Regions from separate parts of the Alteromonas sp. AWM4_230 genome, predicted to be linked through region 2. Evidence: predicted binding sites of a transcription regulator. Region 2 holds the regulator's gene; the other holds the start of a gene.

Region 1 (4,412 bases), 260 kb from region 2:
GTTTGAATGGGATGGCAAAGATAAACATGGCAACCAAATGGAACCTGGTGAATATGTTATCAGCGCCACTGGCGAACTAAACGGTGAAGGTGTTCAGCTGAATACTGCCGTCAATCGTCACGTTGGAAGTGTCAGCTTGGCCGGCAGTGGTCAGGGCGTAATTTTGAATTTGGATGGTGATGTCAGTATCAATCTTGATGACGTCATCCAAATCGGCAGTTAGTAGGAGAATCAATAATGTCTTTTAATATTGCACTGAGTGGCGTATCGGCCGCACAAAAAGATTTGGATGTAACCGCCAACAACATCGCAAACGTTAATACGGTTGGCTTTAAAGAATCACGAGCTGAATTTGGCGACGTTTATGCGGCATCACTGCTGTCAGGTGGTAAAACCAAAGTGGGTGACGGTGTTCTTACTCAAGAAGTTGCACAGCAATTTTCCCAAGGTAGCCTTCAGTTTACCAATACATCGCTTGACCTTGCGATTACGGGTAACGGCTTCTTTGCTACCGTACCTGAAATTACGTCACGGGATTTCTCGTTCACTCGTGCCGGGCAGTTTAAGTTAGATAGTGATAACTTTGTGGTTAACAGTAACGGTGACAACCTTCTGGGGTTCCCAGTAAACTCTGACGGTACAAGCGCATCAGTTGCACTAAGTACGACTGAACCAGTGCGAATTCCAGATTCATCAGGTTCACCTGCGCAAACCACAGAAGTTGATATTCGTATGAACTTACCTGCAGGGGATGCTGCGTTAGATCCGCAAGATTTTGACCCGGAAGATCCACTTACCTACAACGCCGCAACATCGGTGACGGTATATGATTCTTTAGGTGATAGTCACGTAATGACGTATTACTTCATTAAAGACAACACGGTAGGGGTTGATAACGAGTGGTACGTTGCGACTGCAATAGACGATACCCTCGTCGATATGACAGATTCTACAGGCGCTGATACTGACCCTACTACAGCAGTTAACTCGGTGGGCGGTAATACAGGCAATGCCGTAACCGCATCTAAACTTATTTTCTCTCAAGGTGGTGATTTCTCTGGGATGGAAACGCCAGATGGCTTACCTACGCTAGACTTTAAAATGCAAACTGAAGCACTAGGTGCGGGTATTCTTGCAAATGGTTCGGATCCTACGCAGCAGATAAGCATAGATTTTAATCTTGATGTAAATAGCGCTACACCTAATGAACCGACTCAGTTTGCTTCAGCCTTTGAAGTAACCTCACTAGAACAAGATGGTCTGCCAGTGGGCCGCCTAACAGGTATCGATATCGGCCCTGATGGCTTAGTTCGCGCTACCTTCTCTAACGGAACCTCTGAGCCTATTGTTCGTGTTGCGCTAGTTCGTTTCTCTAATGAGCAGGGACTAACGCAAGAAAGTAGCACGCAGTGGAAAGAGAGTATTCTTTCCGGTGAGGCGCTAGCGGGTGAAGCAACCACCGGTACTTTCGGTGAAATTAATTCATCGGCCCTTGAACAAGCCAACGTTAACCTGACAACCGAGCTTATTGACATGATCATTGCTCAGCGTAACTTCCAGGCTAACTCAAGAGCGCTCGAAGTTAATAACTCACTGAACCAGACTATTCTGAATATTCGATAGTTAAGGTAAAGCGCCGTTTATTAGAATATAAAAGCGGCAATACATTGGCGTATAAGGCCTCCATTATTGCCGATATTTACAAGAGCCGCACAACAGCGGCTCTTTTATTTTTCTTTAAATATCAATTTAATACCTTTCATATTTTCTACCTGAGTTAAAAATCCACAGATTGGCATCGCCTTTGCAAAATCTTGTTTAAGGTTTAATCAGAGTCAAAAGTCAGTCATGGACAAACTTCTCTATATTTCATCGAGTGGCGCATCCCAAGATCTCTTAGCAACGGGGATTAGGGCCAATAACTTAGCTAACGCACAGACAACCGGGTTTAGAGCTCAATTAGAGCAAGCGAGATCGATGCCGGCTTACGGTGAAGGTTTGCCAACCCGCGTGTTTTCTATGACTGAAAGCCCGTCTAACAATTATGAGTCGGGTCCAATGATTAAAACGGAGCGAGATTTAGATGTGGCCATTCAAGGGGATGGTTGGTTTGCGGTACAAGATCAAAATGGTCAAGAAGCTTATTCCCGTGATGGCAACTTCAAACTAGGCGATGACGGAATTTTGACAGACATTCACGACCGTGTGGTGCTAGGCGACAACGGGCCGATTTTTTTACCTGTGCCTCTTGATAACCTAAACATTGCCGCTGATGGCACCTTGTCCATGAGACAGCTAGGCGCCCCAGCCAATGTTATCGAGGAAGTAGGACGTCTCAAGCTAGTTTCTCCAAACTACGCGGATATGGAGCGCGGCACCGATGGCTTATTTAGAATGGAAGATGGCTCAATAGCGCAAGCCAATGCCAACGTCAAAGTAATGTCTGGCATGCTTGAAGGTTCTAACGTAAATGCCGTTGAAGAGATGGTAGACATGATAAGTCTTCAACGTCACTACGAACTACAAGTCAAAATGATGAAGCAAGCGGAAGAGCTTGATACTCGCGGTAACCAGTTACTGCGCATACTGTAAATGAATTTTAAACACCGTTGCCCTTTGAGCAACGTCGGAGGTTAACATGCATCCAGCACTATGGATAAGTAAAACCGGACTAGACGCCGCACAAACCGATGTGGCAGTGGTGTCTAACAACTTAGCAAACGCATCAACTGTAGGCTTTAAAAAAGACCGCGCAGTATTTGAAGATTTGCTTTATCAGAATATCAATCAGCCAGGCGGTCGTTCTTCTGCTGACACCGAACTACCATCTGGACTAATGCTTGGTTCAGGTTCAAAAGTGGTCGCTACGCAAAAAGCACATACGCAGGGCAACTTACTCACCACTGAAAATGCGTTGGATATGTCAATTCAAGGTCGTGGTTATTTTGAAATTTTGCAGCCCGACGGCACGATTGCTTACTCAAGAAATGGTCAATTTTCCTTAAACGACCAAGGGCAAATTGTTACCTCTGGCGCTGGTTTCTTGCTTCAGCCTGAAATTGCAGTTCCTGAAGATGCACAGCAAATTACTATTTCTCAAGATGGTGAAATCAGCGTGAGCATCCGCGGTCAAGCTGAACCTCAGGTATTGGGGCAGTTAAATATTTCTGACTTTGTGAATCCGACGGGGCTTCAGCCTACCGGACAAAACCTTTATGTAGAGACAGCGTCAAGCGGCGCGCCTATTCAGGGGATCCCTGGCTTACAAGGTTTGGGTTATATCTCTCAAGGCACGTTAGAGACATCTAACGTGAACGTGACCGAAGAACTAGTAAACCTGATCGAAAGCCAGCGTTTGTATGAGATGAACTCAAAAGTTATCTCGTCAGTTGACCAAATGCTTGGTCAGGTTATTCAGCAACTTTAGTAGGTAGCGCCATGCGTATTTTAGGTTTATCTGTTGCATTACTTTTACTTGGCGGTTGCGCCAGTACAAACGAGCCTCCTGTTCAGGCAAATGATCCCTCGTTTGCGCCAGTAGTGCCAGATTACCCGCGTGAGACAGTGGTAGAAGACGGCTCGCTATTCCGCTCCCACATGGCTAACAGTTTGTATTCGGATGTTACCGCGAGAAGAGTAGGCGACATTATTACTGTCACCCTTAACGAGAGTACTTCCGCGAGTAAATCTGCAGATACTTCTACTGCCAAAGATACCAATGTAAATCTAGATACGATAACGGGGCTTGGCGGCCAAGCGGTAAATATTGGCGGTCAATCTATCCAATTAGGAATTGGCTCGTCACGCGATTTTACCGGTGATGCAGCAGCAAACCAAAGCAACAGCTTAGACGGTGCTATTTCAGTTACGGTGGTGGATGTGCTGCCAAACAGTAACTTAGTTATTCGCGGTGAGAAGTGGCTAACGCTGAATCATGGTGATGAGTATATTCGCCTTACTGGCATTATTCGCCCTGCAGATATCAGCCCGGAAAATGAAATTGTGTCTACGAAGGTAGCCAATGCTCGCATTCAATATTCAGGCACGGGTACTTTTGCAAGAGCACAGGAAAAGGGCTGGTTAACTAAGTTCTTTGATTCAACTTGGTGGCCTCTTTAGGCTTTGGTAGGAGAGTGGACATGCGTTTATTTTCAGTCGTATTAGCCGTATTTGCACTGCTTTTATCTTCGCAAGCAGCGGCGCAGCGTATTAAAGACTTAGCGAGCATACAGGGCGTACGTAGCAACCAATTAGTGGGGTATGGTCTTGTCGTCGGTTTACCTGGTACTGGGGAGCAAAGTCCATTCACCGAGCAGAGTTTTAGAACTATGCTGAGTAACTTTGGTATTAGTTTAGATGCTAATACTAAACCCAAAATCAAAAATGTTGCGGCGGTGGCTGTTCATGCTGAA
Region 2 (4,412 bases):
ATGACATCTGATCAACCCGTTGAGATACTGGGTACGCAATATCTTATTTTAAGCAATGGGTTTAACGCGAATTTACGCACACAAGAATACGAGCTTTTAGATCATGTACAAACGACTTATTCCCCTAGCAACTAGCCTTCTACTTGCCATCGCTAGCGGTGCGGTAATAGCCAGTGAAGAAGATTTTTCACAACCCATTAAGATAGGGTCAAACACCCAGTTTATTGATGGTAAAAACAAAACCGCGCTGTACAAGGAAGATGTACTTATTACCCAAGGTTCACTCCTAATCGAAGCTGATGAAGTAGAAGTAATAGCTACAGATGGCAGCGGCCGTGAAATATTTATCGCCCGTGGCAACCCTGCAAGCTATTCTCAATCACTAGAAGACGGTACACCGGTATCAGCGAAAGCCAATGAAATTCGCTATGAAGTAATTAATCGCACTATTTCTCTGGCGGGTAATGCTGAGCTACAGCAAGATACCAGTAAAGTGCAAGGTGATAAGATTACGTTCGATATGATTACTGAACAATTGCTTGCAACGGGTGGTGCCGGTGAAGATGGTGAAGGTCGTGTAACCACAGTATTTACTCCTGACACCATTCGTAAAACATCGTCTAAGAAAGACAACGAGGACAATGAATAGCAATGGCAACTTTGAGCGCTAAAAACCTTGCTAAATCGTATAAATCGCGACAGGTTGTTCGCGATGTAAGCCTTTCAGTGTCTACCGGTCAAATTGTTGGTCTTCTCGGCCCTAACGGCGCTGGTAAGACCACCACTTTTTACATGATTGTAGGCTTAGTCAACTTAGACAAAGGCAAGATCGAAATTGATGATAATGAGCTTACTCACCAGCCAATGCATGAGCGCGCTCGCCGCGGTATAGGCTACCTTCCGCAAGAGGCATCAATATTTAGAAAGCTTACGGTACATGAAAATATCATGGCCATTTTGCAAACCCGTAAAGATTTAAATTCACAACAGCAAGAAGAAGAAGCAGACGCCCTACTTGATGAATTTAATATCAACCATATACGTAATAGTACGGGGATGAGTTTGTCAGGGGGAGAACGGCGTCGCGTAGAGATTGCCCGCGCTCTGGCAGCAAAACCACAATTTATTTTGTTAGACGAACCATTTGCCGGTGTTGATCCAATATCAGTTAATGATATAAAGAAGATAATACAGCATCTGCGAGATAGGGGTATTGGTATCCTTATCACGGACCATAACGTACGCGAAACATTGGATGTTTGCGAAAAAGCGTACATTGTGAGTCATGGCGAGCTTATTGCGCAAGGAACTGCGGAACAGGTTTTAAGTAATCAAAAAGTAAGGGACGTATACCTAGGCGAACAATTCAGGCTATAGTTAGTGTAACCTAATTGTCATTTTTCAGTTTCGCTCTGGTATATTTAATTTAGAGCATTTAAATAAGACGTAGATGAAACCATCTTTACAGCTAAAATTTAGCCAACAACTTACAATGACACCTCAGCTTCAGCAGGCCATTAAACTGCTGCAGCTTTCTACGCTTGATCTCCAGCAAGAGATACAAGAAGCCCTCGATTCTAATCCGCTTTTAGAAGTGGAAGAAAGTAACGACGAGCCACAAGTAGAAAAGAACAATGTCGATAGTGACGATAGCGCTGCTGAAGCGACCGCTTCTGCATCAAGCGATACGCTAGAAGCGGGAGATGCACTGGAGAAGAATGATCTTCCCGATGAGCTACCTATCGACAGTACTTGGGATGAGTATTATTCGGCTTCTTCCGCGCCTGCACCTGGCCCATCTAATGATGATGAACAAATCTTCCAAGGTGAGACCACAGAAGACATTCAAGAACATCTTCTTTGGCAAATGCGCCTCACTCATTTTTCAGATACTGACCGCGCTATCGCTACAGCAATCATCGACTCAATTGACGAATCAGGTTATTTAACCGTTACTCTTGACGACATCTTAGAAGCGGTCAACGACGATGATCTAGAAGAGCCTATCGAAATGGACGAAATAGAGTGTGTACTTAAGCGCATTCAAATGTTCGACCCCATTGGTTCAGGTTCTCGTACACCTCAAGAGTGTCTTATGGTGCAATTGCGCCAGTTTTCAGAAGACACACCGTGGCTTGCTGAAGCGAAGCAGCTTATTGAGGAATATTCAGACTTACTGAGCAGTAAAGACTACCGCACGCTAATGCGTAAGAGCCGATTGAAAGAAGATCAGCTGCGCGAAGCAATGCGTTTACTTCAAACCTTGAATCCTCGCCCAGGTAGTGCTTTAGTTACTAAAGAGCCTGAGTACGTTATTCCTGATGTCTCAGTAACCAAGAAAAATGGCCGTTGGGTGGTTGAGCTGAACCCCGACAGTCTGCCTAAATTAAGCGTAAACCAACAGTACGCAGCGATGAGTCGTCGTGCCAAGAACAGCAGCGATTCACAATTCATCCGCTCACACATGCAAGAGGCCAAGTGGTTCATAAAGAGCCTTGAATCTCGCAACGATACCTTAATGAAGGTTGCAAATTGCATTGTGCAGCAGCAAATGGGCTTTTTTGAGCACGGCCCGGAAATGATGAAACCAATGGTGCTAAATGATGTCGCAGAAATGGTAGATATGCACGAATCGACTATTTCGCGTGTAACAACGCAGAAGTATATGCATACGCCCCGTGGCATCTTCGAATTGAAGTATTTCTTCTCAAGCCACGTAGCAACAGAGTCAGGTGGTGAGTGTTCATCTACAGCGATTCGTGCATTGATCAAGAAGTTAGTGGCTGCGGAAAATCCTAGCAAGCCGCTAAGTGATAGCAAGATTGCTTCATTGTTGGCCGAGCAAGGCATAAAAGTCGCTCGGCGAACAATAGCAAAATACCGGGAATCATTGTCGATCCCGCCGTCGAACCAACGCAAAAGCCTTATTTAAACGGGCTTAATAATATAAGGAAGACGAAATATGCAAATCAACCTTACTGGTCATCATGTCGAAATCACCGACTCTTTGCGTAATTATGTCGATACGAAGTTCAGCAAACTTGAACGTCACTTTGATCACATTTCTAATGTGCATGTCATCCTGAACGTTGAAAAATTAAATCAAAAAGCTGAAGCGACTGTTCATTTAAGTGGCGCTGAAGTATTCGCATCCTCAGAAAATACCGACATGTATGCGGCGATTGACAGCATGGTTGATAAACTCGACCGGCAGGTAATCAAGCATAAGGAAAAACTGAAAAAACATTAGTAGTTAATTGAGCATGGATATACAAGCCATCGTAAGTCTGGACCGCACCGAGTGTGCGGTTCAGTGTAATAGTAAAAAGCGAATTCTTGAGATCATCGCTGATATCGCTGCCAAGCATAACGACAACATCGACCAGGCAACGGTTCTAAATAGCTTGATGGCTCGAGAACGTATGGGTAGCACGGGTATTGGTAACGGGATAGCACTGCCTCACGGTCGCTTGGCTGGCCTTGAGAAGGTAATAGCAATCGTTGTAACAAGTACACCAGCTATCAACTTTGATGCCCTAGACGAAAAGCCCGTAGACATATTCTTTGCTCTTCTCGTTCCCGAAGAGCAAACCGAAGGACACCTTCAGACACTGGCTACCGTAGCCGGTAAGCTAAGCGACAAAGAAACGATTAAAACAATACGTCGTGCAACAACCAGCGACGAAATTATTTCTGCATTAAGTTAAACAATAAGTGCCTACACCTCATAGGTAGGCGCTTTATTTGACAACTCGCATGTGATGAAACCAGAATATAAGGGAGAATTTAGGTGAAGCTGATCATAATCAGTGGTCGTTCGGGGTCTGGTAAGTCTGTCGCACTTCGCGCATTGGAAGACTTAGGTTACTACTGTGTTGATAATATCCCAGTAAATTTGCTTCCCACCCTCACCCATACTGTTGTTGATGAATACGATCAAGTTGCGGTAAGTATTGACGTTAGGAACCTACCCAAAAACCCTGACGACTTGGTAGAGATTCTAGACTACCTGCCTTCTTCTTGGTCGATGACTATAGTGTACATTGACGCAAGCGATGACGTTCTGGTTAAGCGTTTTAGCGAAACTCGCCGTCTTCACCCTTTAGCTAAGCTAAATAAGTCTCTATCGGAGGCTATTAGGGCGGAGTCTGCGCTTCTTGCGCCAATTACTGAACGCGCTGATTTATACCTAGATACAGACAAGCTAACAATACATCAACTCGCCGAACTGATCCGTGAACGTATTTTGGGTAAGAAAAGTTCACGCCTTGTTCTTGTCTTTGAGTCGTTTGGTTTTAAACACGGCATACCTAAAGATGCTGACTACGTTTTTGACGCGCGTTTTTTACCTAACCCGCATTGGGAGCCAGACCTTAAACACTTAACTGGGTTAGATGCCCCCGTGGAAGTAT

The links. The regulator sigma-54, encoded in region 2, starts transcription at its own class of promoters, with help from an activator protein. The targets are predictions, from matches to a motif close to GTTGGCACGNNNNTNGNNT.
Region 1: ACXACS_RS16815 (flagellar basal body rod protein FlgF) is a predicted target of sigma-54. The motif match lies at 1,792-1,810, and genes of this name have one in related genera.

What each region holds. Positions count from the first base shown of each region.
Region 1 is NZ_JBSWTB010000001.1:3,887,876-3,892,287, reverse strand. It holds gene flgD (flagellar hook assembly protein FlgD) at 1-223, shown strand, start outside; gene flgE (flagellar hook protein FlgE) at 238-1,623, shown strand; gene ACXACS_RS16815 (flagellar basal body rod protein FlgF) at 1,849-2,592, shown strand; gene flgG (flagellar basal-body rod protein FlgG) at 2,639-3,427, shown strand; gene flgH (flagellar basal body L-ring protein FlgH) at 3,439-4,119, shown strand; gene ACXACS_RS16800 (flagellar basal body P-ring protein FlgI) at 4,140-4,412, shown strand, end outside.
Region 2 is NZ_JBSWTB010000001.1:4,148,534-4,152,945, forward strand. It holds gene lptC (LPS export ABC transporter periplasmic protein LptC) at 1-135, shown strand, start outside; gene lptA (lipopolysaccharide transport periplasmic protein LptA) at 104-649, shown strand; gene lptB (LPS export ABC transporter ATP-binding protein) at 652-1,377, shown strand; gene ACXACS_RS17865 (RNA polymerase factor sigma-54) at 1,451-2,932, shown strand; gene hpf (ribosome hibernation promoting factor) at 2,963-3,250, shown strand; gene ptsN (PTS IIA-like nitrogen regulatory protein PtsN) at 3,264-3,707, shown strand; gene rapZ (RNase adapter RapZ) at 3,791-4,412, shown strand, end outside.